DNA from 2 places in the Paenibacillus sp. Soil724D2 genome. Region 2 is predicted to be linked to the other one. Evidence: a T-box and tRNA genes for the amino acid it is inferred to sense, from the RefSeq annotation. Region 2 holds a T-box; the other holds one or more tRNA genes.
The links. The T-box of region 2 lies ahead of leuS (leucine--tRNA ligase). A T-box ahead of a tRNA ligase gene usually reads a tRNA of that ligase, here a tRNA-Leu.

Region 1: it encodes a tRNA-Leu, which carries the amino acid that the T-box ahead of leuS (leucine--tRNA ligase) is inferred to sense. The anticodon was not compared.

The regions. Positions count from the first base shown of each region.
Region 1 is NZ_LMRY01000003.1:96,073-106,112, forward strand. Features, by position in the region: gene kdpA (potassium-transporting ATPase subunit KdpA) at 1-851, opposite strand, end outside; gene ASG85_RS39810 (potassium-transporting ATPase subunit F) at 899-976, opposite strand; gene ASG85_RS05405 (APC family permease) at 2,295-4,121, opposite strand; tRNA gene ASG85_RS05410 (tRNA-Leu) at 4,762-4,843, opposite strand; tRNA gene ASG85_RS05415 (tRNA-Glu) at 4,862-4,933, opposite strand; gene corA (magnesium/cobalt transporter CorA) at 5,084-6,013, shown strand; gene ASG85_RS05425 (methyl-accepting chemotaxis protein) at 6,069-7,811, opposite strand; tRNA gene ASG85_RS05430 (tRNA-Ser) at 7,966-8,054, opposite strand; tRNA gene ASG85_RS05435 (tRNA-Asn) at 8,062-8,137, opposite strand; gene ASG85_RS05440 (SprT family protein) at 8,157-8,630, opposite strand; gene ASG85_RS05445 (hypothetical protein) at 8,744-9,097, shown strand; gene cmpA (cortex morphogenetic protein CmpA) at 9,284-9,448, shown strand; gene ASG85_RS05450 (hypothetical protein) at 9,701-10,040, shown strand, end outside.
Region 2 is NZ_LMRY01000001.1:616,980-627,019, reverse strand. Features, by position in the region: gene ASG85_RS02945 (alpha/beta hydrolase) at 1-253, shown strand, start outside; gene ASG85_RS02940 (YqeG family HAD IIIA-type phosphatase) at 422-916, shown strand; gene yqeH (ribosome biogenesis GTPase YqeH) at 925-2,040, shown strand; gene aroE (shikimate dehydrogenase) at 2,058-2,921, shown strand; gene yhbY (ribosome assembly RNA-binding protein YhbY) at 2,942-3,235, shown strand; gene ASG85_RS02920 (nicotinate-nucleotide adenylyltransferase) at 3,247-3,834, shown strand; gene yqeK (bis(5'-nucleosyl)-tetraphosphatase (symmetrical) YqeK) at 3,824-4,390, shown strand; gene rsfS (ribosome silencing factor) at 4,409-4,756, shown strand; gene ASG85_RS02905 (S1 RNA-binding domain-containing protein) at 4,753-5,646, shown strand; gene ASG85_RS02900 (class I SAM-dependent DNA methyltransferase) at 5,648-6,406, shown strand; T-box leader at 6,474-6,820, shown strand; gene leuS (leucine--tRNA ligase) at 6,908-9,376, shown strand; gene comER (late competence protein ComER) at 9,413-10,040, opposite strand, start outside.

The sequences.
Region 1 (10,040 bases), on a different contig from region 2:
AAGATCGTCCAGCCTTGCTTTTTGTTCTTAATCATTAGCCCGAATGCGTACACCAGAGATGTTGGCAGCAGCATCATACAAATAATATGGATTAAGTTAGACACAGGGGTTGGATTTTCAAAAGGATGCGCAGCGTTCGTACCGAACCAACCACCACCGTTCGTACCAATATGCTTAATGGATTCGAGCGAAGCCACTAACCCACGAGTAATTGTTTGCTGAGCGCCTTCAATTGTTGTAGCTTGTACGGCTCCCAGCAATGTTTGCGGAATACCTTGAAATACTAAGACTAAGGCAACAATGAAGCTAAGCGGTAGAAACACCCTTATAATCGCTCTGGTTATATCCACATAGAAGTTACCCAGATTATTTTGACGGCCAATTAAACCGCGAATAAATGCAACCGCCACTGCAAATCCAGTTGCAGCCGATGTAAACATGGGGAACGTAATCCCCACCATTTGAGAGAAGTAGGACAATGAATTTTCACCGCTGTATGCTTGCCAGTTCGTATTTGTAATAAAAGAAACAGCTGTATTAAAAGCTAAAGCCGGAGGCATATTACCAATGCTGTCTGGATTCAGAGGCAAGTATTTTTGAAGTCGAAATACCGCATATATCGAAAGCATCATGACCAAATTGAGTAATAAGACGGCTCCTACATACTTTTTCCAGCCCATTGCTTCCTCTTCTTTAACCCCCATCAAACGATAGGATACACGTTCAAAAGGACCAAAAACACGATCAAGACGACTCTTTTCATTTCCAAACACTTTAACCAAATAACTCCCCACAGGCTTCACCAAAAGTATGATAATACCCAGTGTAATGACCACCTGTAACAATCCCATACCCATAGTAGGTTCTCTCCTTGCTTATATAAGCTTATATTCTACGCTCAAAATTTCTCTGGTTTCACTAGAACAAAACCGAGATACACCATGATGGCAAATGCAATTAGTCCGATAACAATCATATGTTTGCCTCCTAAATGGATTGGTCAATAACCTCGTTGCAGTACATGAGCTCACGCTTTTTCACAATAGTTTGAAAACCCCCAAAATCCTAGAAATGTTAATGCCATTAATAAAACCATCGTTACATCGTTGTACATAACACACCTCCTTGAAGTCAGACAGAACCAAGTGCTTCCCTGAAACATTGTAACGCCGAACCGTATAAAAATGAGGTAAAGAATCTATAGCATCCGTATAAAAAAAGCATAAAAATGCTGAAATTAGAAAGAGATATACGCCACAGAATGCTCAAATAAGTAAGTGCGATCCGAAAGGAAGCTAAGTTCTTTTTTGCTCGCAGAACCCATTGTTTACATACAATCAACTCCATTTTGGGGCTTACCTTAATCCACGACCAAGGATAAGCTCAGAACCTCTAAAGACTCTTATCCCGCTCCTTTAGTCACTTTCTTCGCAAATAGAAGCTCCCAAAGGCTCTTATTTCTCTGAGTAGCTAGCTTTCCCACCCTATCATCGACAAATAAGAGCCCCTAAAGGCTCTTATCCCGCTACTTTAGCCACTTTCTGCGCAAATAGAAGCTCCCAAAGACTCTTATTTCTCTGAGTAGCTAGCTTTCCCACCCTATCATCGACAAATAAGAGCCCCTAAAGGCTCTTATCCCGCTCCTTTAGCCACTTTCTGCGCAAATAGAAGCCCCCAAAGGCTCTTATTTCTCTGAGTAGCTATCTTTCCCACCCTATCAACGACAAATAAGAGCCCCTAAAGGCTCTTATTCCGCTACTTTAGCCACTTTCTGCGCAAATAGAAGCTCCCAAAGGCTCTTATTTCTCTGAGTAGCTAGCTTTCCCGCCCTATCAACGACAAATAAGAGCCCCTAAAGGCTCTTATCCCGCTCCTTTAGCCACTTTCTGCGCAAATAGAAGCTCCCAAAGGCTCTTATTTCTCTGAGTAGCTAGCTTTCCCACCCTATCAACGACAAATAGGAGCCTCTGAAGGCTCTTATCCCGCTCCTTTAGCCACTTTCTGCGCAAATGGAAGCTCCCAAAGGCTCTTATTTCTCTGAGTAGCTATCTTTCCCACCCTATCATCGACAAATAAGAGCCCCTAAAGGCTCTTATCCCGCTCCTTTAGCCACTTTCTGCGCAAATAGAAGCTCCCAAAGACTCTTATTTCTCTGAGTAGCTAGCATTCCCGCCCTATCAACGACAAATAAGAGCCCCTAAAGGCTCTTACCCCACTCCTTTAGCCACTTTCTACGCAAATAGAAGCTCCCAAAGACTCTTATTTCTCTGAGTAGCTACTATGAAGTCACCCTACTATTTTTTCAAATGATACGGCACGGTCGTTACGATAAGATTCCTTCTGTAAAGCAGGAAAGCCCTAATAAGTAAGCTGGATTGATTATGGAGAATATTCTGCCAGCTTTTCTTAGGAATAAACTGCGGGATTAGGACGGTGACCCGAAAATTGGATTCAGCCGCCTTATGCTCGACCGTATCAATAAATTTCGTCAATGGTTGAACAATGCTCCGATATTGGGAATGCAAGGTCACCAGCCTGATATCGGGTTGCCACGTATTCCATTTCTCCTCAAATTGTTTCTCGGCGTCTCGTTCGAAAGCCACATAAACGGCGATGATCTGATCAGGCGAAAGGGATTTGGCATAATTCAAGGAGTTCTCTACCACATGCGTAATGCCCGCAACAGGCACAATCATCACATTTCCTTCAATAGGAATCGCTGGTTCACAAGTTGTAATTCGTAATTGTTCGCCAACGGCCTCGTAGTGTTTTTTGATTTGATGAAAAATAAAAACAATAAGGGGCAAGAAAATGAGTACGGACCATACCTGCCCAAACTTGGTAATAAAGAAAATCATCATGACCGTAAAGCTCATGAATGCTCCAACTAAATTAATCGTTAATTTAACCATCCAGCCTTTCGGTTTCTCACGGATCCATTTCATCAGCATGCCCGTCTGAGCTAAGGTAAATGGAATGAACACCCCGACAGCATACAGAGGGATTAAATGCTCTGTTTTTCCTTTGAAAAGGATGATTAACAAGATCGATGTAACCGCCAGGAAAATGATCCCGTTTGAATACCCCAGCCGATCTCCTCTAATCGTAAACATCCTTGCTATAAATTTATCCTTAGCCAGATTAACAGCTAGTAAAGGGAAAGCAGAATACCCCGTATTCGCAGCGAGAACAAGAATCATAGCGGTTGTACCTTGGATGATGTAATACATGAAATTTCTGCCGAACGTTGCAGCAGCAATTTGTGAGACAACCGTTTCCTTTTCTTTAGGAGATATCCCATAGTAATATGCTAGATAAACGACTCCCGCAAATAAAATGGCAAGTAACAAGCCCATAGCCATCAATGTTTTGGATGCATTTTTTGGAGCTGAATCTTCAAAGTTTGGAATGGCATTAGAGATAGCTTCAACCCCTGTTAAAGCAGAACTGCCCGATGAGAATGCTCTTAGTAATAGAAACAGGGAGATTCCTGCAACAGGCGTACCAATTGGTGCATGCAGTTCAGCTGAGACATTCCCAGTTACAATGTTATATAATCCGACACCAATTAAGATAAACAAAGCCAGAACAAATAGATACACAGGATAAGCTAAAATAGAAGCCGACTCCGTTATCCCCCTGAGATTTAAGATCGTAATGAATATAACCAAAGCAATGGCAATAACTACATTATAAGGGTGTAAGTGCGGAAAGGCAGAAGTAATGGCATCCGTACCAGCCGAGATACTGACCGCCACCGTTAGTATGTAATCAACTAAAAGAGATCCTCCTGCAAATAAACCCGCGTTCATCCCGAGATTTTCTTTCGATACGACATAGGCCCCGCCTCCGTGCGGATAGGCATATATGATTTGTTGATATGACAAAATAAGTGCTAATAAAAGAAACAGAACGCCTATTGCGATAGGAATTGTGTACCAATAAGCTGCAGTACTTACAGTAATCAAAACGAGTAGAATCTGCTCAGGCCCATAAGCAACGGATGATAAAGCGTCGGAAGAGAGGATAGCTAAAGCTTTCTTTTTATTAAGCTTCTGTTCCCCTAGTTCGTTTGACTTTAATGGCTGACCGATTAAAAATCGTTTAATTACAGATAACATGATTTACACCTGCCATGTTTTTTTAAGTTCATTTCATTTTACCCAATTGTGTGACAAAAGAATCATAAATTTTGGGAACAGATCTTCAACTTAAAATAATCAAACTCGGATGCAGCAGCAGACAAAGGATATTTTGAACGATCGAGCGAGCTGACAAAAGTAGTGTTTTTTCATCAAAGGATTCGACAAGACTCAAATTGAATAAATATCGTACTACACATAGAAAGGTTGTGGCTTCCGTGTACTCACACGAAGATTTAATTTCAGTTCGACTAGGGATCATGCTCATTGTGGTTCCAATACTGGGCGTCGCATCACTTTATTTGATTAGTTAAATTGTTAAACATAAGAGCCTTACACTCCACACGAAAGGTTGTGCAGCCTTGAAACGGATTTTCTGGTGGCTCAAACCGAAGTCAGTGAATGTAATGGGGTACATTCGGCTTCACGGAACTTGGTATGTGATACATGAGTAGAATACATAGCAGCATGAATATGGACTGCAACTATTACTGTAAAGCCCTTCGGGGCTTTTTTTAATTCGCGGTTAAAAACAAAAAAACGACCCAGCGCCATTAAAGGCGTTGGATCGTCTTTTGAATACAAGTGAGAGTATTGAACTAAGATTTTAAAGCTGGGATGCGGTCGGAGGGATTTGAACCCTCACGCCTTGTGAGCGCCACCCCCTCAAGATGGTGTGTCTGCCGTTCCACCACGACCGCGAGGTAGTAAAGTAAAAATGACCCGTAGGGGACTCGAACCCCTGTTACCTCCGTGAAAGGGAGGTGTCTTAACCACTTGACCAACGGGCCACGAATGTCAGTAAGCCTTTGCAGCCCATTTTGACGACAATTGTAATTATAATAGATTCTGTCGCAGTTGACAAGTACAAAATCTGGAATGCTTATGGGCAAATATGGTATGCTGAGTCCAATTCAAAATACTCGAGGTGCTTGTCATTCATGCTAATTTATGAATCTACCCATGGAACGGTCCATGAGGAAACGGTACGCGTTCCCGGTCCGAACGAAGTAGCTTGGGTGCGAATGGAGAACCCCTCTCCTGACGAGGTTAAACATGTCTTAGGCGACTTATACAAGTGCCACCCTCTACTCGTTGAGGATGCGATTAAGCTGAACCAACGACCGAAGATGGATACATATAAGAATCACGTTTTCTTAACCTTTTTCGCGGTATCCAAGCAGCTTGAGCCACAGGAAATAGGGATCGTGATCGGATCAAATTTTGTGATAACCGTATACAAGGACAACCTCCCCTTCATAGATCAGCTATACCATACCTGCCAAGAAGTCGAAGATCGATTACGTCATCCAGGAGCCATTCTTCATGCGATTCTCGATCGTTGTGTCGATGATTATTCCATCGTTGCGGATCATTTTGATGATCGCCTGAATAGCATGGAACAGGCCGTGTATAGCAACCCTAGGATTCGCATAGCACAGGATATTTTCCAACTCAAACGAACTATGCATCAGCTGCGCCGCGTCATTGTGGAGGAACGAATTACCCTTTCCGCTATCGCGCACCACTCCTTCCCCTACACACGTGAAGAAGATGATGTCTATTTCCTGGATATTATGGATCACATCTCACGAGTCGTGGATTCTTTGGACATTTTCCGGGAATCGCTAACTGGTCTTCTCGAGCTCCAAATGAGTATGAAGTCCGACCGGATGAATGAAATTATGAAGACTTTGACGATCTTTAGTACGATCTTTCTTCCTCTGACTTTTATCGTCGGACTGTACGGTATGAATTTCAAATATATTCCCGAGCTGAGTTGGGATTATGGGTATCTGTATGTCTGGATTCTAATGCTCATCTTAAGCGGTATTATGTGGTACTACTTCAAACGTAAGCATTGGTTTTAACGAAAAAAGGCACTCCACCGTGAACCACCAATCACAGGGAGTGCCTTTTTAGCAGCTATTTCATTTTAAAGTAAGCAACAGATTCATTCAAAGTATTTACTACAGACCTGAGCTGTTCGGAGGCAGCAGCAATATTCTGCATCATCGCTAACTGCTCCTCAGTTGCAGCAGCAACCCCTTGGGATTTGTTCAAAATATGCGTGGAACTCGCTGCCGCTTGGTCCATAGTCGCAGAAATCTCCTCGGAGCTTGCCGACATTTGCTGGGTGATCGCCGAAGTCTCATGAATTTGGGTCACAATGTGTGTCACCGATTGCATGATAGTATGGAAGCTTTGGTTCACTTCCTGCATCATGCTCGATCCGGCACTAGCCTCCTGCTTGGTTGCATTCATGGAATTAGAAACACTGGCGATCTCGACTCTCGTCTCATGAATCAACTGATTAATTCCCTCTGCTGACTCGATAGATTGCGAGGCAAGCTTACGAATCTCATTCGCAACAACGTTGAACCCTTTGCCGTGCTCACCCGCTCTAGCTGCCTCGATGGAAGCATTCAGTGACAACAGATTCGTTTGATTCGCAAACGTGGTAATGCTCGATGCAATAAGACCAATCTCATCGGATTTACGTGTTAAGGATTGTACCGTTTGTGAGAGCTGCTCGACCGATTTCAGCATGTTCACGATCTGCTGCTGCAGCTTCCCAAGCAAGTCATTGCCAAGTTCGGCATGACGTGAAGTTAGGGAGGAGTGCTCTGCCATAACGCCTGAATTTTCAGCCACCCTTTGAATCCCAATTGCCATTTCCTCAATCGCTCGGCTCGTTTCTGCGCTGCTTCTTGCCTGCGTCTCGACGTCCTGCGTCATTTCTTGAATACTGGTAGCGACATGCTCAGAGGCCGTTGCCGATTCCTTAGAACTATCTGAGAGCTCGATGGAAGCGTCATGTACGAACTGCGTATTGTGAGCGATCGTACCGATCAACCCTTTAATTTTCGAAACCATAATATCTACTGATTCTGTAATTTTCCCTAGTTCGCACTTGGTATACTTAACCTGAGGCTCATGACGAAGATCTCCTGCCGCTACTTGGCCGGTAATTTTCACGATGTTTTTGACCGTTTTCATTATTTGACTAATAACCATCCAGCCTGCTGTCATGAGCAAAATGATAATAATTGCGATAGATATGTAGATCGTTTTTGCCATTTTATCATTTTGATTCTCAATCTCTTCAATACTTGATTTCGCATAGGCATCCAAAATTTCACCAATTTGATTCATGCCCTCGCGGCCTTTTTCGAAAGTTGCTAATAATTTAGCGTCATTAATAATCCCTTTTCCTGTGCTCGAAGACTGAACAACAGCATTCGCTTCTTTCGCCCATTGGTCAAAAGACGTATGAAAGCCAGCTATGTTCTGCTCAATGGTTAGCTTCGTCTCTGTATGTGCTGTTTGTAATAACTGTTTAGCATTCATAATATCAGCTGCTTGTCCAACCCTTGTATTCGTTTGATCGATATTGTCTTTTAAAGCTTTAAGCTGCTTCGTCTTCTCTTCCGCAGTTAACGTTCCCGAAACCAACAGCTGGTAGGCTGTCAATGCCTGATACATATCACGATCGGCATTCAAGATAAGCGAAGTGCTTTTATTCGTGGTTTCATAAAGGGATGAAGCCAATACTTTCGTATTGGACTTACTTTGCTGCAGCAAAAACACACTTGTGCCTAAATACAGCATGGATGGAACTATTAGCAATAAAAGGAGTCGTACACGTATAGATAACAATTTTGCCACAAAATTTGCCCCCATCATTCATCTATTTTTGATTACTATAACGGAAAATCATTTGATAGATGTTAGAAAACTGTTAAAAATGAATGTGATTACCTAACAAAAATAAGCTCAACGGCATGAATGCCATTGAGCTTATTTCCAGCTAATTCGGATACGGAGAGAGAGGGATTCGAACCCTCGCACCGCTTACGCAGTCTAACCCCTTAGCAGAGGGTCCCCTTATAGCCACTTGGGTATCTCTCCAAAGATATGGCTCCCCGAACAGGACTCGAACCTGTGACAACTCGATTAACAGTCGAGTGCTCTACCAACTGAGCTATCAGGGAATGAACAAGTTTTATTTTATTATGAAGGCGTCCCTAAGTCAAGTGTATACGATTTCAATTTTCCCTTACATTTTCCACATGCATATTTCCGTACATCCATTTTGCGTTTGCGGAAGTATTCGGTTTTGCAATTGACGCATTCCAGCCTATATTTATAGGACTGTTTCTGGGGAGCCCGCGGCAGCGAACGACAGAACCGGGTACCTCCGACTTGCGCCAGCAAGGTTTTGAAATCATTGTCGCGATGCTGGTAGCCACGCTTTAATATATGCAAATGATAATGACAAAGTTCGTGCTTAATGATCTTCTCAATCTCATCTCGTCCAAACGTCTCCCACTGCATCCAACTGATTTCGATATCATGGGATTTGGTAAAATAACGCCCGCCCGTCGACCTTAACCTCCGGTTAAATCGCGCCTGATGTACAAAAGGCCTCCCAAACGATGCCATAGAGATCTGCTCGATCCATTGCTGCAGCTCCCGATCCTCCATCCCCATTCGCTCCTTTGACAAGTTCTCACTTGAATTTGTACCGTATGTACGGCTATACTGTCAAGTAGAAAAGAAGATCGAAAGCTTTCTAAAGAAAGGATTTGAACACCCTTATGCCGCAAATGCGATATGTCATTCTTAAGCTCGAACAACAAGTAGAATTCGTTGAAATGCCATCTTCCTACTCTTATCAATTGACAGCTCTGAATCAAAGATTACACAAAGAATTAGAGAAATTGACCGCTGACTCTGTCCCTCAGCTTCCACGTGTTATTGCAGAATGCGACGACTTGGAATTGGTTGGCACAGCGCATACCCTCATTCAAGGTTTAGATTACATCAATCATTTGGAAAAGACCTTCGCTGGCATCCAGGAAAAGTCGTATCCGCTTATTTCCTTATTGACTGAAATTCGCGCGCTTCAAGCCCAACTGGAACAGTGGTATGAAGAGGAATTTGAGGGTTAATCTTTAAGAGTACGATTAAAAACACAAAGCAAAAAGTAGGACAAAGCAAAGAGTAAGGCAAAGCAAGAGTAAGGCAAAGCAAAAAAGAAAGACAAACCCAAAAAGTAACGCAAATCAAAAGGACCTGCACCCATCGAAGAAATCCTTCATATGCTATTATTACATGGCGAAGAAGGGGATGGGCATATGCCGCAATGGCTCTGTAATCAATTAATGCGGGCCTTCCAGAACAAAAACCGCAGACAAATCCGATTGCTGAATGATAGCTGGTACTTTTACCGCACCCGCCGCTCACAAGAAGAGTGGCCTGATACCCAATCGACGGACGGACCGGGCAAGCGTAAATTTTGATAAAAGAGCTAGTACTTGCGCGGAGCGGGTGCTGGCTTTTTTGCAATTCTGATTTATATAGTGAAACAGGGTAAAGTGTTATAATCAGAAAAAAGTAAACGTTTGTTAAAAAAAGGTTGCATATTTGAAATGTGCCCTCTATACTGTAAATAAATGTAATAGATTATCGGAGTGAAGCACACTCGATCTTGCAGAATTTCTGCGGTTCGGGTGTGCTTTTTTTCGTACATAAAAAAGGGGGAGTCGATAATAATGCCACGTAAAACAAGAGGTTGGTTAAGAAAAATGCGTGAACTTGGATTGGGGCGTCATGGGTTTGGTGGTTGGATGAGTGGTTCTGAATGGATGGTTCATCGAGGGAATTTAAGAGAGATGGCGGTAGTTCAGGAGAGGGAGGGCAGGAACAGCGCTGTTCTTGGGCACTTGGGATTGGTGCAAGGTAAGATAAGTGAAGTTCATGAGCAAGTAGGACTAGTACAAGGTAAGAACAATAATGTTCAAGAGCAACTGGGATTTTTGCAAGGCAAGATGAGCGTAGTTCAGAAAGATAATGTTTATCCATTGTTACCGAGAAAGGCTGCTGCTAAAATAC
Region 2 (10,040 bases):
TAAAGGCAGCGAGAATGATTTGTTTTATTTGGCTGAACAGCTGTCTGGCGCGACTAGACAATCCCCTAAGCTCTATCAATGCTGCGGTACGGAAGACTTCCTTTATGAAGATAATATTCGATTCCGAGATTATTGCCGCGAATTAGGTATGGATCTGACCTATGAGGAGGAGCCAGGCCAACATGAGTGGGGCTATTGGGACCGTAAAATTCAAAACGTACTGAACTGGTTAACGCTTCCGGCCCGTTCCTAGTGGGAAAATATGTTCTTTTCTTTTTGCAACGAGTGGATCACTATGGTATAGTTTCACGTATATAATATAGGGATCTTTGAACGTAGTTCAAAGTCTCTCCGCTTAGGGATGTTTGAATGTAGTTCAAAGTCTCTCTGATTTACGAGGAAGCAGTTGGAGGTAATTTGTTTGCTGAATAAGCTAGTGCCCAGACAGTCTGTACATACGATCTATGATATTGATGCCAATCACCTATGGGGATTTGGTGTCCGTGGTATTATAACAGATCTCGATAATACACTCGTAGGCGCACGAGATCCGCATGCGACTCCGGAGTTAATAGAGTGGTTGAACCGTTTGCAAAAAATGGGCTTCAAGGTCGTCATCGTGTCCAATAACAATCATGGACGGGTTTCAGCCTTTGCGGAGCCGCTTGGCATTCCGTTCATTCATCGAGCTAAGAAACCAACGAACGTTTCATTCCACAGAGCTATGAAGCTGCTTGGTACGAATGCCAGACAAACAGCTGTCATTGGTGATCAAATGTTAACTGACGTTCTTGGAGGCAATCGAATGGGGCTATACACGATCCTAGTTCAACCCATTTCTATTAAGGATGAGGGTTTTTTCACGAAAATCAATCGCCGTATTGAGAAATGGGCTTTAGCTAGGATGAAGAAATAGGAGGATTCATGAGTACAGAAACGATTAATCATTGTGCGGGGTGCGGCGTATTGCTGCAAACGGAAGAAAAGGGGAAGCTGGGCTTTATCCCGGCTGAAGCGATGCAGAAGGAACCAGTTATTTGTCAACGCTGCTATCGCATCAAGCATTATAATGAATCTTCGAGTATCACATTGCAGCAGGACGACTTCCTTAAATTATTAGGACATATCGGCCAAACGAAAGCTCTGGTTGTGAAAATCGTAGATATTTTTGACTTTGAAGGCAGTATGATTAGCGGTCTTGCACGCTTTGTGGGTACGAATCCTGTTCTGTTAGTCGTAAACAAGATCGATTTGCTGCCAAAAGTGACGAACGCAAACAAGATCATTAATTGGGTACAGCGCAGAGCCAAAGAGGAGAACCTCAAGGTTGTTGATATCATCCTTTGCAGTGCAAAGAAAAACATTGGTTTCGATCGTGTTATTACAGCTGTGCAGGAATATCGCGGCAACATGGATGTCTATGTGGTCGGTGCAACGAATGTCGGTAAATCGACGCTCATTAACCGCTTAATCAGTGATTATAGTGATCTGGAGTCAGAGCTTACAACGTCACAATATCCTGGAACAACGCTGGATCTGGTTAAAATCCCACTGGATGATGGTCGGTTTATTGTTGATACACCTGGTATTGTGCATACTCATCGTTTAACCGAAGTCGTGAAAAAGCGTGATTTAGCTAGAATCATGCCTGACAAACCGCTTAAGCCGATGGTGTTTCAGTTAAATGAAGCGCAAACGTTATTTTTTGGCGCCTTAGCTCGATTTGATTTTATTAGCGGTGAACATCAATCATTTACTTGCTACACGTCTAATGCCATTCAAATTCATCGTACAAAGCTGGAAAAGGCTGATGATTTGTATGAAGAACATAAAGGTGTCATGCTTGCGCCTCCTAACCTAGCGGACTTGGACGAGCTGCCTAAGATTGTGAAGCATCCGCTGCACATTCCGAAGGGGAAACAGATGGATGTGCTGATCTCTGGTTTAGGCTGGATTAAAGTGAACAGCTTAGCTGGAGCTCAGCTTGCCGTTCATGCGCCGAAGGGGATTAAGGTTATCACACGTGAGTCGTTGATTTAGGGGGACAAGAGGAGAACATGGAGAAACTGGTGACGCCGATTGACAGTCATACCATTCTATATGGGGTTTTCGGAGATCCGATACGGCATTCCCGTTCCCCGATTATGTTGAATCGGGCTTTTGAGGAAGCAGGTATTAACGCAGTTTACGCTGCTTTCCACGTTCGTCCAGAAGAACTTGGGGATGCTGTTCGCGGGATACGGGCATTAGGATATCGAGGTGTCAACGTAACGATTCCGCATAAAGTGGAAGTTATGCAGTACTTGGATGAAATCGATGAAGGGGCTAGGATCGTTGGGGCGGTGAATACCATCGTTAATGAATCAGGCAAGCTCATCGGTTACAATACGGACGGTATTGGCTATGTGCGATCGCTCAAGGAAGAGACGGGTATTGATCTGAAAGAGAAAAGTGTTCTTCTCCTTGGGGCTGGTGGAGCGGCCAGAGGCGTTGCTTATGCGCTTGCAAAAGAAGGGATTCGCAGTATCTACATCGCGAATCGTACCAAAGAACGCGCCTTGGAGCTTGCAGACACGATCAGTACGTACACCGAAGCGATTGGACTTGGCATGGACGAGCTAGGACCTGTTGTAGATGAGGTCCAATTCGTTCTGAATACAACTTCGGCCGGTATGCATCCTCATGTCGAGGAAGTTCCGTTGCCGCTTGAACTCCTGCGTTCGCATCATCTGGTCAGCGATCTCATTTATAATCCGCGAATTACAAGATTCCTTCGTGAAGCGGAAGCAAGAGGAGCCCGCATACATGGCGGACTCGGTATGTTTATTTATCAAGGTGCTTTTGCCTTTGAATATTGGACTGGCACCCCTGCGCCCGTTGCGGCGATGAGACAGGTGGTAGAACAGTCGTTAGCTGAATAAGAATGAATAGAGGGACATCAATGTTAACAGGCAAACAGAAACGTTATTTGCGCTCAATGGCGCACCATTTAGATCCAATTTTTCAAGTAGGTAAAGGCGGCGTGAACGATCATTTAATCCGTCACATTCAAGAAGCATTGGAAGTTCGTGAATTGATTAAAATTACTGTACTCAACAACAGTGGAGAAGACCGCGACGAGGTCGGCACTGAATTATCCGAAAAATCTGGCGCAGAGCTCGTTCAGGTTATCGGTAAAATCGTCGTGCTTTACAAAGAATCGCGTGACAAGAAGAAGATTGAACTGCCGCGCTAAAGAGGTGAAGTATGCTTGTCGGAATAATGGGTGGCACCTTCGATCCTATCCACACCGGTCATCTGATCGCGGCGGAGAGAGCGAGGGTCGAAGCAGATCTCGCCGAGGTGTGGTTGATGCCGGCAAATGTGCCGCCGCATAAGCCAAATGCGCCGAAAGCGACGACGAAGCAGCGCTGGGAGATGGTTTGCCTTGCAGCGGAAGGCAATCCTTTTTTTCGTCCAGTTGATATCGAAATCAACAAAGGCGGCGTATCTTATAGTATCGATACGATTGAGCTGCTAAGCAAGGAATATCCAGGTACGGAATTTGCTTATATTATAGGTGCGGATATGGTTCAATATTTGCCGCAGTGGCATCGCATTGATGACATCGTGCGGCATATTCGCTTTATTGGATTAGCTAGACCTGGTTATGAACTTGACTTATCGCATATGCCTATTAACATTCGTAATCGAGTCACGATTGTACCCATGCCGCTTGTTGAAATTTCGTCAACAGCTATTCGTAATGAAAGGCAAAGGAACGGTTCAGTCCGTTACCTTGTCCCAGATGCGGTGAATGGTTATATGGAGGTGAACCGTTTGTATGAATCGTGAGGAACTGATAGCGGCGGTTAAGGAACAAATGCCTGAGCGACGCTGGCTGCATACACTCGGTGTCATGGAAACTAGCGTTATCTTAGCAAAACGCTTTGGTGGAGACCCGGTCAAAGCCGATCTGGCGGCCATTTTACACGATTATTGCAAGTATTGGCCTGTTCAGGAGCAAGCTAAGATTATCCGCGAGAACGGATTGCCCCAAGACTTGCTGGACTATGATAAGGAGCTTTGGCACTCCCATGCTGGAGCTTATATCGCGAAGGAGCAATTTGACATCCATGATGAGGAGATACTAGATGCAATTCGGTATCACACCTCCGGTCGTGTTCAGATGACATTAATGGACAAAATCGTATGCTTAGCGGATTATATGGAGCCCGGACGTGATTTTCCAGGTGTAGATATCATTCGCGATATCGCTGGGCAAAGCCTAGAGAAGGCGCTGGTAGCCGGTTTTGATTCTACAATTAGCTTTTTAATTGCCAAAGGCAAACGGATTTATCCGCTTACGATTTTGACTCGGAACGATTTGATCACACAAATAAACACATAAACCTTGGAGGATGATTGAATGAGTAAAAACCCAGAAGAAGTTTTGGCTTTTGTCGTTGAGGCTGCTGAAGATAAAAAAGCGGCAGATGTTGTAACCCTGAACTTGAAAGGCGTATCCCTAATCGCCGACTATTTCGTTATTTGTCACGGAAATTCAGAAACACAAGTGCAAGCAATTGCCGGAGAAGCTAGAAAGAAAGCGCATGAGCACGGCGTTAATATCAGAGGCTACGAGGGTATTGATACAGCAAGATGGGTTTTGCTTGATCTAGGGGATGTTGTTCTTCATGTCTTCCACCGCGATGATCGTGAATATTATAATATCGAAAGACTTTGGTCCGACGCCAAAGTTGTGGAGCGCGTATGAGAATGGAAGCAGGATCCCTTGTTACCCTAGAGGTAGCGAGGGAGGTTCCTCCTAACGGTTATTTCCTTACTGACGGCCAGCAGGATGTTCTTCTGCCTTATGCAGAAATCGTAGGTAAGATACAACCCGGAGAGCATGTTGAAGCCTTCATGTTCCACGATACACAGGATCGATTGATGGCTACGATGAAGCGTCCTCTTCTTCTCATGGGCGAAGTAGGACTTCTGGAAGTTGTAGATATTCATCCTAGATTTGGATATTTTCTGGAAATGGGACTGGGCCGCAACCTGTTGCTTCCCTACAGACATGTGCCAGAGCTTGAGGAGCTGCGTCCACAAGTAGGAGATAAGGTATTTGCCACATTAGCTCACGATCGGCAAGGACGTTTGATCGCTAAGCTGGCTCTGGAAGAGGACCTGGCTCCTCTTTGCGTTCGTGCACCCTCGAGTTGGAGTAATCAGTGGGTCAAAGCACGTGTGTACAGACCTTTGCAAATTGGCACCTTCGTCATTTGCGAAGCCGGAGTCCTTGGTTATGGTGTTATTGGACTTATAGCTGCTCCGGAACGGACACGCTTGCTTCGTGTAGGTGAGATGGTTGAAGTGCGTGTCGCATTCGTACGTGAAGAGGATGGTCGGGTCAATCTGTCGATGCGGCTTCCGAAGGAAAAAGGGCGCGATGAAGATGCAGAGACCATTTTGAGTGTCCTCCAAGAACGACCAGGGAATGCGATGCCATTTTCGGATAAAACGCCGGCAGATGTCATCAAGGATCGGTTTGGCCTAAGTAAAGCAGCTTTCAAACGCGCATTAGGCAAGCTAATGAAGGACGGGCTCATTTATCAGGAAGATGATTGGACCTATCTGAAGCAAGAGGAGACGCAAGGTTAACATGAGTTACGAAAAATTCGCGTACACCTATGATCGCTTGATGAATAGCATGCCATATGAAGATTGGCTTCGTTTCGTGAAAGAAAGCTTCGAACGATTTGGTATGAAACCATCTACGATTGTTGATCTGGGCTGTGGTACTGGGAATTTGACGATTCCTCTTGCCTTGGAGGGGTACCAGCTGACGGGTATTGATTTATCAGAAGACATGCTGGCAGTCGCTGAGCAAAAAACGGGAGAGCACAAAAGTCAATTGCGCGGCGGCACCATTCATTGGGTACAACAGGATCTGCGTGAATGGGACCTCGGTGAACAAGTGGATGTTGCGCTTTCCATCTGTGATAGTCTCAACTATTTGTTAGAGGAAGAAGATATCATTGATGCTTTCCGTCAAACCTTTAAGGGGCTCAAGCCTGGGGGGCTTTTCCTTTTCGATGTACATACTCCTGAGCAGTTATTCGCTTATGCAGATTCTCAGCCCTTTTTCCTGAATGAAGACGATGTTGCCTACATTTGGACAAGCGAGTTAGATGATGAAAGAGTACAAATTGAGCACGAGTTGACCATATTTGTCAAAGATAGCGGAAAGGATACTTTCCGACGCATCGATGAAACTCATCTACAAAGGGCTTATTCTTTACAATGGCTTAAGGAAATGCTGCTTGCAGTCGGTTTCACTGAGGTGCATATGGCTGCTGACTTCACTTGGGAGCAGCCTACCTCTATGACAGAGAGAGCTTTCTTTATTGCTAAGAAATAACACAATGAGGTTCATTGCGGCTTGACAGTGCGGCATTATTTTACATATAATCAAAGCTAATTAGATGATTAGAGCTTAGAAGAGGATTAGTAACTTGTACAGCATCTTTCAGAGAGCCGGATGTAGGGTGGAAGCCGGTAGATGTCAGTCTTGTGAACTCGCCTTGGAGCTAGAAGGTGAATCACCATTTAAAGCGGAGAGACTTTGAGTATGCTCAAAGATCCCTACAGCGGAGAGACTTTGAACTACGTTCAAAGATCCCAAAGCGGAGAGACTTTGAGCTACACTCAAAGGTCCCTATATATGGTGCTAGCCGGATCGTCTCACCCGCGTTAAGGGGCAGAGTGAACACTGGCAAAGAATGTCTGTGTTAACTAGGGTGGTACCACGGGAATCTAACCTCTCGTCCCTAGCGATATCCGCTAGCGATGAGGGGTTTTTTGGCGCTTGCAGCGCTTTGAATCATGAAGAAGATGGCTGTACACAGGGAGGATTTTACACATGACACAGGAAACGAAAGAAACCAAAGAAACAAAAGAGCAGCAAGGTTATAATCCACAAGCAATTGAGCCGAAATGGCAAGCTTACTGGGATGCGAAGAAAACGTTTAAGGTGCTTGAGAATTCGGATAAGCCGAAGTTTTATGCGCTGGATATGTTCCCTTACCCATCTGGAGCTGGTCTGCATGTAGGACATCCGGAAGGCTACACAGCAACTGATATCGTTTCACGGTTCAAACGGATGAGAGGCTTTAACGTACTTCATCCAATGGGATGGGACGCTTTCGGACTTCCTGCTGAACAGTACGCACTGGATACGGGAAATGATCCGCGAGAATTCACCAAGAAGAACATTGATACATTCCGTCGTCAAATTAAATCACTAGGCTTCTCGTACGATTGGGATCGTGAAATCAGTACGACAGATCCTGAGTATTACAAATGGACACAATGGATCTTCATCCAGTTGTACAATAAAGGACTCGCTTATGTGGATGAAGTGCCTGTAAATTGGTGTCCAGCGCTGGGAACTGTTCTTGCTAATGAAGAAGTAATTGACGGTCTGAGCGAGCGCGGTAACCATCCCGTTATTCGTAAGCCGATGCGTCAATGGATACTGAAAATTACCGAGTACGCTGAACGTCTGCTTGAAGATCTTGAGGAGCTGGATTGGTCCGAAAGCATTAAAGATATGCAGCGCAACTGGATTGGTAAATCAACAGGCGCAGAAGTCCAATTTGCGATTGACGGATACGATGAGAAGAGTTTGACGGTTTTCACTACACGTCCAGATACATTGTTTGGCGCCACGTACTGCGTTCTGGCACCTGAGCATGAGCTTGTTGCGCAAATTACTACGGGAGATCAAGCTGCTGCCATTAAGGAGTATCAAGAAAAGGCTTCCCGCAAAAGCGATCTCGAGCGTACGGATCTGGCAAAAGACAAGACAGGTGTTTTCACAGGGGCCTATGCTGTCAATCCGGTTAATGACGTGAAAGTGCCGATTTGGATTGCTGACTACGTGCTTGGCGGTTACGGTACTGGAGCAATCATGGCTGTTCCAGGACACGATCAACGTGACTGGGAGTTTGCAAAACAATTTGATTTGCCGATTGTCGAAGTCGTGCAAGGTGGAGATGTTGAGAAGGAAGCTTACGCAGGGGATGGCGAACACGTCAATTCCGGTCCGATTAATGGCATGAATATCGAACAAGGGATCAGCCATATGATCGCGTGGCTGGAGCAAAACAGCAAAGGCCGCGGCAAAGTAACCTACCGTTTGAGAGATTGGCTCTTCAGCCGTCAAAGATATTGGGGAGAGCCGATTCCAATTCTTCATCTTGAAGATGGCACAATGAAGCCTGTTCCCGTGGATCAACTGCCACTCTTACTTCCGCAAGTCGATGAAATTAAACCATCAGGTACAGGAGAATCACCGCTTGCGAACGTATCCGAATGGGTAAACACAATTGATCCGGAAACCGGCATGAAAGCTCGCCGTGAAACGAATACCATGCCGCAATGGGCCGGCAGCTGCTGGTACTACTTACGTTTTATCGATCCGCGTAATGATAAAGAGTTTTGTTCGCATGAGCTTCAGCAGCAATGGCTGCCTGTAGATCTTTACATCGGCGGAGCGGAACATGCTGTTCTCCACTTGCTGTATGCGCGTTTCTGGCATAAGGTGCTTTATGATCTTGGTTTTGTTCATACCAAGGAGCCTTTCCATAAGCTTGTAAACCAAGGGATGATTCTTGGTGAGAACATGGAGAAAATGAGTAAGTCTCGCGGTAACGTTGTAAATCCGGATGATATCGTCAGCGATCAAGGGGCCGACACACTGCGTATTTACGAAATGTTTATGGGACCACTTGAAGCTACAAAACCATGGAATACAACAGGCGTGGATGGCATCTATCGTTACTTGAATCGTGTGTGGAGACTGTTTGTTGACGAGAATGGTCAGATAAATGCTAAAATCAGCGCCGACGAAACATTATGCAGTGATTCATTCAAACGTACTTGGCACCGGACGATCAAAAAAATAACCGAGGATTTCGAAGCCCTTAGGTTTAATACAGCGATCAGTCAAATGATGATTTTCGTTAACGAAGCCTATAAAACAGAGCGTTTACCGCTTGAAGCGATGAAAAATTTCGTTCAGATGTTATCTCCAATTGCGCCGCATTTGGCCGAAGAACTTTGGGAGAAGCTCGGCGGCACAGAATCAATTACGTATCAGCCGTGGCCAACCTATGATGAAGCGTGGACAGTCGACAATGAAATTGAGATTGTTGTACAGGTCAATGGTAAAATTGTTGATCGTGTTCTGATTTCCAAGGATACAGATGAAGCAGCGATGGAGAAAATCGCATTTGACCTCGATAAAGTCAAAGAAGCGACCGCCGGAAAGGCCGTTCGCAAATTGATTGTTGTAAAAGGCAAATTAGTAAATATTGTCGTAGGATAACAATACAAAGTTGGCAATTTGGGAAGGCTACTGCTTCTAAGTAAACAGCAGCTCAGCCTTCTCAATGTCTTCTTCATATTTGGCATGTGTAGCACTAATGACTCGTGAGAATATCCCCGCAAGCTCATCGTCCAAAATACGTAATCCTTCCGCTGTAATTCCGCCGGGAACAGATACGCGTTTTTGTAGGGTAGCAGGGTTGAATCCTCCGGTTGTAAGCAGCTTTCCAGTGCCTAGCGTCATTTCACTGGCAAGTAAGGTAGCTTCCTCAATAGAAATGCCAGTTGCCTCAACGGCTGCATCAATAAAAGATTGCAGGAATTTGGCTAAAAAAGCGGGACCGCAGCTGGATATGTCAGAAGAGATCCGCGTATAATTTTCGGATACACGAATAGGTGAGGAAATATGCGCAAATAGGTTCTCTAGCCATTCTTTGTCCTCAGGCTGCATTCGATTCCCATGAATACATAGTGTAGCACCGCTTAGCACGTAGTTCGTTATACTCGGGATAATTTTACTGATTTTCGCCGGCAGAAGACCTTCCAAATGTTTGAGCAGGACAGGGCTTGTAATAGATACGATGAGTTGAGAGGGAAGCACGTCCTCTTTGATTTCATCAATAACCTTCTTAAATTCAGACGGCTTCACACATAGAAAGATGAGA